Regions from separate parts of the Cohnella sp. GCM10020058 genome, predicted to be linked through region 2. Evidence: predicted binding sites of a transcription regulator. Region 2 holds the regulator's gene; the other holds the start of a gene.
What was found. The regulator LexA, encoded in region 2, represses DNA repair genes until DNA is damaged. The targets are predictions, from matches to a motif close to CGAACATATGTTCG.
Positions count from the first base shown of each region.

Region 1: recA (recombinase RecA) is a predicted target of LexA. The motif match lies at 2,400-2,413, and genes of this name have one in related genera.

Region 1 covers NZ_JBHUJV010000017.1:287,211-291,600, forward strand. Annotated here, with positions in the region: gene ACFSR7_RS28795 (competence/damage-inducible protein A) at 1-147, shown strand, start outside; partial or broken gene ACFSR7_RS28800 (phospholipid methyltransferase) at 361-484, shown strand; gene ACFSR7_RS28805 (response regulator) at 539-1,228, shown strand; gene ACFSR7_RS28810 (sensor histidine kinase) at 1,218-2,276, shown strand; gene recA (recombinase RecA) at 2,482-3,540, shown strand; gene ACFSR7_RS28820 (regulatory protein RecX) at 3,637-4,390, shown strand, end outside.
Region 2 covers NZ_JBHUJV010000013.1:198,196-202,585, forward strand. Annotated here, with positions in the region: gene ACFSR7_RS22325 (HAD family hydrolase) at 1-146, opposite strand, end outside; gene ACFSR7_RS22330 (hypothetical protein) at 242-760, opposite strand; gene ACFSR7_RS22335 (DUF896 domain-containing protein) at 883-1,080, opposite strand; gene ACFSR7_RS22340 (LysM peptidoglycan-binding domain-containing protein) at 1,241-1,690, opposite strand; gene lexA (transcriptional repressor LexA) at 1,855-2,478, shown strand; gene glnA (type I glutamate--ammonia ligase) at 2,566-3,894, opposite strand; gene ACFSR7_RS22355 (MerR family transcriptional regulator) at 3,928-4,347, opposite strand.

The DNA of each region.
Region 1 (4,390 bases), on a different contig from region 2:
GGGCTCGTCTACATCGGGATCGCCGAACGCGGCAAGCCAGTACGCGTAGAGAAGCTACAGCTCCAGGGGGACCGCGAAGGCATCCGGATCAGAGCCGCTAAGCGGGCGCTGTACTTGGCTTGGCTGAGGTTGACCGGCAAGGATTGATTCATGTTATTTCGTTCGAACGTCAAGCATGCGCCGTACGTTCTCCTGCCGGAGTACGTCGGCGCTTTTTCGTTTTTGCCTGCACGCACGCGAGCGGCTAGGGGATTGCTGCCTAGCGGGCAAGCGGCGCCGGACTGCTTCTTTATAAAATCTTCAGAATCTTCTCGGGAAGCTCCTTAATTTTATGCTTTATGATTCGTTCAACGACGAATCGTCGCGTTCCAGTATTCATTGCAGATGCGCGCAGTTGTCGCGGCGGTTCGTCATCGAACGGATGAAGTTCGTGCCGGTTAATTTCCCGCCCGCCATCGTATACGCCTGCCGCAAGAAGCTTTAGAATAGAGCAAGAATCGACCGGATACAGGAACAAGTGAAGGGCGGTAGGCCGCAGATGGGCAAAGACGCGATACTTGTCGTCGACGACGACGCCGACATTCGGGATATCATTCATGTTTATTTGCGCAACGACGGCTTTATCGTGCGAGAGGCGGACAACGGCAGGCGCGCGCTCGAGATCGTCCGGACAGAGCAGATCGCGCTGGTCGTTCTGGACGTTATGATGCCCGACATGGACGGCATTCGCGCTTGCCTGAAAATACGGGAAATGTCCGACGTTCCGATCATCATGCTGTCCGCCAAACAAGAGGATATCGACAAAATTACCGGACTTTCCACGGGTGCGGACGATTACGTTTCCAAGCCGTTCAGTCCCTTGGAGCTTATGGCGCGTATTAAGGCTCAGCTTCGCCGGCAAAGCCGAATCTACAAAAACGAACCCGACACCACGATTGCTTTTAATGAGTTGCTAATCGATATCGCCCAGCATCGGGTCGTTCTGAAAGACAAAGAAGTGCCGCTGACCCCGCTCGAATTCGGCATTCTCGAACTGCTCGCGACGCATAGGGGCCAGGTTTTCCATGCCGATAAAATATACGAAGCGGTATGGAAGGAACCTGCCGGTTTTTCGGAAAACACGGTGATGGTGCACATTCGGAACCTACGGGAGAAGTTAGGGGACAACCCGCGCGATCCGCGATACATCAAGACGGTGTGGGGGGTAGGCTACAAGATTGAAAAGTAATTGGTTCGCCGTAGCGATCGGCAGGAAAAGCATCCGAATGCAGATGGTGTGGACGTTCATTGCCAGCCTTGCGGCAGGGATGGCCGTAGCGACCGCCGTTCCGATCGGACTGATCGGCTTCGTGCCGAGCACGCTGGTCGCCTTTTTTGCTTCCTTTACGATTGTGTTCCTATTGCTGACCCGCCGGACGATCGGCTATTTTCTAAAGCTGTCTGAAGGTCTTGCAGCCATATCCGCGGGCAATCTTCGGTTCAGAGTGACCGAGTCGAGACGGGACGAGCTAGGCGTACTCGCCGCCAATATTAACGCGATGGCCGAGAAACTGGAAAGTTTGATCCAAAGGGAGAGGGAAATCGAGCAGTCGAAAATGGAATTGATAACGGGCGTGTCGCACGATCTCCGTACGCCGCTTACGAGCATCATCGGATATTTGGATCTCCTCAAAGCGAAGGCCTACCAGGACGAGACGGAATATGACCGATTCATCGGAAATTCGTTTAACAAAGCGCAGCAGTTGAGCCAATTGATCGACGAACTGTTCGAATATACGAGACTGTCTCAAGGGGGTTATAAGCTGGAGCTCTCCGATATCGACCTTAAGGAAATGCTGAATCAAATGCTCGTCGAGCTTCAGCCGCTGGCCCGGGCCGATGAGATGGAAATCGTCGCGTCGCTCCCTATGACTCCTATAATCGTCTCGGCCGATTCCGAACGCTTGCGGCGGGCGATCGACAATTTGGCGATGAATGCATTGAAGTTCGCGACGAAGCCCGGAACAATCAAGGTGGCATTGAATGCGAGCGGGCCCGTCGCGCAGGTGACGGTCGAGAACGAAGGCGCGGCGATTACGAAGGCGCAGGAGGAGCGTCTGTTCGACAGATTTTACAAGGTGGACGACGCCCGGACACGGGGCGGAGGGGCGGGCCTTGGTTTATCGATCGCGCGAAGCATCGCCGAATTGCACGGGGGGAGAGTGTTGTTTGCCTATAATAGCGGGCATTACTGTTTCCGGGTCGAGCTTCCGCGGACATCCGGCCTGTCCGAGTAATGCGCTCGAAGGAAGCGGGAGACAGGCTTGCGCGTGCTGTCGAATTATGATAGATTGTATAGGAAAGTTGCGGAAGAACCGTAGCGAAGAATACTTTGCTACGGTTCTTTTTTGGAAGTTTTTCGAACAAATGTTCGTAAAAAGCTTGGCAAACGGTTTATAAAAAGTTATAATATAACTATCAAATGATAAGGATGTGGGTGTGTTGTCCGATCGTCGCGCCGCATTAGAGATGGCATTGCGCCAGATTGAAAAGCAATTCGGCAAAGGTTCGATTATGAAGCTGGGAGAGCAAGCCAACCTCCAAGTCGAGACATATTCCAGCGGAGCGCTGGCTTTGGATATCGCCCTCGGAATCGGCGGATTCCCGCGGGGCCGGATTATTGAAGTATACGGACCGGAGTCCTCCGGTAAGACGACCGTCGCCCTGCATGCGATCGCCGAGGTGCAAAGAGCCGGCGGACAAGCCGCCTTTATCGACGCAGAGCATGCGCTCGATCCGATGTACGCACGCAACCTTGGCGTCAACATCGACGAACTGCTGTTGAGCCAGCCGGATACCGGCGAGCAGGCGCTGGAGATCGCGGAAGCGCTCGTACGCAGCGGCGCGGTTGATATCGTCGTCGTGGACTCGGTCGCGGCCCTGGTGCCGAAGGCGGAGATCGAAGGCGACATGGGCGACTCGTTTGTCGGCCTGCAGGCCCGTCTGATGTCTCAGGCGATGCGCAAGCTGTCCGGCGCCATCAGCAAGTCGAAGTCGATCGCGGTCTTTATTAATCAGCTTCGCGAGAAGGTCGGCGTCATGTTCGGCAATCCCGAGACGACGCCGGGCGGCCGTGCGCTCAAGTTCTATGCCAGCGTACGTCTGGACGTTCGCCGTATCGAATCGATCAAGCAAGGCAATGACATCGTGGGCAACCGGACGCGCATCAAGGTCGTGAAGAACAAGGTCGCTCCGCCTTTCAAGCAAGCCGAAGTCGACATCATGTACGGCGAAGGCATTTCGCGCGAAGGCAGCATCATCGATATCGGCGTCGAGCTGGATATCGTACAGAAGAGCGGCGCGTGGTTCTCTTACAATGGCGAGCGTCTGGGACAGGGCCGGGAAAATTCCAAGCAGTTCCTGAAGGATCATGCGGATCTGTCCGGACAGATCGAACGGCAAATTCGTGAAGCCACGCTGAACGAAGTGGCCGTGGCGGCTCGTACGAGCGCCGCGGAGCAGGATGAGGACGAGGAAGAACCGGACTTCGAAAACGAATAATAGGCACAGCTTGAGGGCGTCCGCAGCCGCGGATGCCCTTTTGGACATGTGCGGCTTCAGTTTGACAGCAATGAAAGGCGAGGAGGTTGACCGGCGATGGTCAGAAAAAAAGCAGAGCCGAATCCGGCCGACAGCATCGTAGATATATCGGACGAGCGGGAGTGGGAGCGGTCCCGCACGCGACGCGCTACTTCTCCGTACCGTTATTCAAAGGAAGAGACAAAGGTAGAGACAAACGAAGAGACAAGCGGGGAAGCGGACGCTGCGACATCGGGGCCGGCAGCCGCCGTCATCGTAGCGGTGGAGGCCGACGCGAAGCGGCCCGCCATGTACAAACTTGCGATTGCGGTGGAGGGCCAGACGGAGCAGGCGCTGATCAGCGTTCACGAGGACACGCTTGTCGCCTGGCGGCTTCTTAAGGACCGGCGACTGTCGCCCGAGGAGTGGGAAATGCTCCGCAAGGAGCAAGAAAAAGAAGAAGCCTATCGTTCGGCGCTATACATGCTCGATTTTAAAGCCCGCACGCAAGCGGAGCTGCGGCGAGGACTGAAGCGCAAGGGATATGCCGCCGAAGCGATCGACGGCTGTCTCGAACGGCTCGCGAGACAGGGATACGTGAACGACGCCGTGTTCGCACAGCGCTTCGCAGAGCAGCGCGTGACGGGACAAAAGAAAGGAAGCCGTCTGGTCCGTCAGGAGCTCATGCAGCGCGGCGTCGACAAGCACGAGATCGACGAAGCGATCAAGGGCCTCGACGAAGAGGCGGAGCGGAGCTCCGCGCTGGCGCTGGCCATGAAGCGCTGGCCTTCCGTCAAAGGCAAGAGCGAGCGGGAGCGGCAAATGAAGCTGA
Region 2 (4,390 bases):
CGTCGCACCGCATCTTCCAACGCGGCTGCGTCGACGCCGGCTTCCCTTGCAGCCTGCTCGCAAGTCGCCTCAAAGGCCTGCTTGACGCTGCGGTCATCCCATAACAGCGTGTCGTCCAAATCGAACATTACCGCTTGAATCTTCATCTGACGTCCATCTCTCCCGTGCGCGATTGTTCAAATCCCGAATATCATTGGTTTAACCGTAGAAACGTACTTATAGAAAAGCGAATGTCCGTGGCTTATTTAGCACGGTTTTCCCACTCGATCTGATGCTGTCCAGCAAACTCCTTGAGCCGAACGGACATTGCATCCAGCGGATACCGGTTCATCAGCTTGGTGAACACCCAGTTGCCGCCTTTGATCGTCTCTACGACGATATAGCCAGGCATCTGGACGATTTTGCGAATCTCGAGCGGCTTAAGGGTCTTGTATCCCGCAAATTTGCGCGTCTCCAGCCTGTCCTTCGAGACGGCTAAATAAGGCCGACGGAGGAAGTAAAATACGGCGAGCAGCACATAACAGCCTACTGTTGCCCAGAACATGCCGGCGCTCTGTTCAAAGCTCGCGGACCAAGGCTTAAACAATAGAATATAGAACACGATCAGAAGCACGAGCGTGAAAGGCATAATGAAGCTTCGCCCTTTGAACCGGTCGATCTGCACCGAAGGAGCGGACAAACTCTGCTTCCCCTCTTTTTTGCGGCGTTTGTTGATTTGCTTCGAATTGCGCTGTACGGCGCGTTCCCATGAACGTGACACTGGATACCCTCCTATGTATAGGCAAAGCCGGCTTTAAGCCGGCTTCGCCGCGTTGCCGCATGAATAAGACCGATCATGCCATCTTTCACGACGTTAAATATCGGAATCTGCAAACGGGCGTATCAATGCTTGATCGTATTTTCGGGCGGTTCGTCCGTCCACTCGATCTGATCGAGCTGTTGCCTGAAGTTTCGTTTGAAGTTGTCCAGATAAAGCTTGCGCAGCTTTTGTCGCTCCAAAGTCTCTTCCTCGGTTAATCCGATCGTTTTGTGTTTATGTGCCAACTCGTTAATCCGAGCGATCAGTTTGTCGAATTCCATAGGGTCACCTCCCGTGTTGCCTCTTCTAATTTGACAATATCGCAAGGGGAATGTCAAGGCGAGGCTAAAGCAAAAAGACCGATATGCATCGGTCGATTAAGGATAGTCTATTCAAGAAAGATTCGTAATGCGAATATCGAAGGGATAAGAACGTGCGTTCCTATTCGACTTTATCGGACAGCTTGGCCGGAAGGACCAAGCGTTGACCGGAAGCAATGGTGGATGACGTCAGTCCGTTGCGCTTCATGATCAGGTGCACGGCCGCGATCGTCTTCATGCCGGCAGGCTTGGCACCCTCGGCAATCGCCCAAAGCGTATCTCCGCTGTCTACGGTCACGGTCGCTTCCGTTGCGGCAGCCGGACGGACGGAATCGGGCTCGGCTGATGCAGTCATCATGGACAGTCCCGCATAGATCAGCAGTGCGACAATCGGAATCAAAAACAGCCGCAGTCCCTTAAAGGAGACGATCGATTGAAAAGTGATCGCCAATGCCGTGCGCTCGACTCGCGCGGTCGAAGCGGAAGCTCGCCCCTCCCCGCTATCCCTCTTCATATATGTATAATCATTAGCCTTCAGCGAATCCGAACCGAGCAGCTGTACTTGTACCATCTCATCCACCCCAAACGTTTGTTCTGATACGAGAATACCACGAACATATGTTTGAGTCAACGATTTTGCGAACGCAAGTTCCCTAAGAACGAATGTTTGTACGAACTCCGGTTCTGTGTTATAATTTGTCATATGAATTTTCAAGTCAGTAGGAGGGCTTCGAGGTGTCGAAGATGTCCAACCGTCAATCCGCCATATTGGAATTTATTAAGAATGAAGTCAAGGACAAGGGTTATCCCCCATCCGTGCGCGAGATCGGCGAAGCCGTCGGACTCGCTTCGAGCTCTACCGTGCATGGCCATCTAGACCGTCTCGAAAAGAAAGGCCTCATTCGCCGCGATCCGACCAAGCCGCGCGCGATCGAGATTACGGACGGCGAGCAGGATCCTGTCGTTCAGTTCGCGCAGTCCATTCGTCAGGTTCCGCTTGTGGGCAAGGTCACGGCGGGCGTGCCGATCACCGCAACGGAGAATATCGAGGAATACTTCCCGCTTCCCGCCCAGATGGTCGGCGAGCAGACGGTGTTCATGCTCTCCGTCAGAGGCGACAGCATGATCGACGCCGGCATTCATAGCGGCGACTACGTTATCGTGCGCCAGCAGCAGACGGCTACCAACGGCGATATCGTCGTCGCCATGACCGAGGAAGACGAAGCGACGGTCAAGACGTTCTACAAGGAGCGCGACCACATCCGCCTTCAACCGGAGAATACGACGATGGAGCCCTTGCGCTTGAATAACGTGAGCATTTTGGGCAAAGTCATCGGTTTAATCCGCAGCATTCGATAATCGTTTTATTCCTTCATTCGACATCAACAACAAAGAATCCTCGGGATCGCGAAGCGATCGCCGAGGATTCTTTGTTGTTGCCGAGTATTAATAAGTCGTCAAATATTGATCCCGCTCCCATTGGTGGACCTGGGTGCGATAGATGTCGTATTCGATTTCCTTCATTTCATAGAAATGCGTCAGCGCGTGATCGCCGAGCGCATCGCATACGATCTCATCGCGCAGCATCTCGGACAATGCTTCGCGAAGATTCAGCGGGAGGCTTGGAATGCCTGCGTCGATGCGCTCTTCTTCGCTCATCACATATATATTGCGGTCGACCGGCGCAGGCAGCGCCGTCTTGTTGCGAATGCCGTCGAGGCCGGCCTTCAGCATGACTGCAAGCGCCAGGTACGGATTGGCAGCCGGGTCCGGATTGCGGACTTCGACGCGCGTGCTGAGGCCGCGGGACGCCGGAATACGGATCATCGGACTGCGGTTGCTCGCCGACCAGGCGACATAACATGGCGCTTCATAGCCGGGAACGAGCCGCTTGAACGAATTGACGGTCGGATTCGTGATGGCCGCCATGCCCCGCGCATGCTGCAGGATTCCCGCCATATAGTGACGCGCCACCGTGCTGAGGCCCAGACGGTCGTTCGCATCGTAGAACGCATTTTCCGAGCCCTTGAACAGCGACTGATGGCAGTGCATGCCCGAACCGTTCATGCCGTACAGCGGCTTCGGCATAAACGTCGCGTGCAGTCCGTGCTTGCGTGCGATCGTCTTGACGACGAGCTTAAACGTCTGGATTTGGTCGGCCGCCTTGATGGCGTCCGCATATTTGAAGTCGATCTCGTGCTGCCCGGGTGCGACCTCGTGGTGCGAAGCTTCGATCTCGAAGCCCATTTCCTCGAGCATAAGCACGATATCGCGACGGCAGTTTTCGCCCAGATCGGTCGGCGCAAGGTCGAAGTATCCGCCTTGGTCGTTAAGCTCTGTCGTCGGATTGCCCTTCTCGTCGGTCTGGAACAGGAAAAACTCGGGCTCCGGGCCGACATTAAACGACGTATAGCCAAGCTCCTCCGCTTCCTCGAGCGCACGCTTCAAGATGCCGCGCGGATCGCCCGCGAACGGCGTGCCGTCAGGCATATAGACGTCGCAGATCAGGCGCGCGACGCGGTCTTCCGTGACCCACGGGAAAACGACCCATGTATCGAGATCCGGATACAGATACATGTCGGACTCCTCGATCCGAACGTAGCCTTCGATGGAGGAACCGTCGAACATCATTTTGTTGTCCAACGCCTTTTGGAGCTGGCTTACGGGGATTTCCACGTTTTTGATGATGCCCATCAGATCGGTAAATTGCAAACGAATAAAACGTACGTTCTCTTCCTTGGCAATCCGAATGATATCCTCGCGCGAGTAGCTCATGACAGCCTCCTAGTATGGTCGTTGTAGGTACAGCTACTTGTTCTTGTAAAAGCGGGACAGCTCGCCCTGGATGAGCGATACTTGGCCCGGGCGCTTGTTGCCCGACATGATCTGCTGCTTGAGCATGCGGTGAAGCTGAGATTCGGACATCTCGCGTCGCTTGACCTCGGACAGCTCGTTGATAATCGTTCCGTCATCCGCGCTCTCTCCGACCGGGTTCATCACCTGCTTGATGCCGGCGATGTTGACGCCCTTTTCGATCAGCGCCTTGATCTCGAGCAGACGCTCGACGTCGTTAAACGAAAAAAGCCGCTGATTGCCCGCGGTCCGGGCGGGTTGAATTAATTCGTGTTGTTCGTAATATCGTATTTGCCGGGCAGTCAGATCGGTCAGCTTCATGACAATGCCAATCGGGAACAGCGCCATATTTCTGCGTATTTCGTCGCCAGCCATAACATATCAACCTTCCATCTGGGCGCGGAATTTGCAACCACTC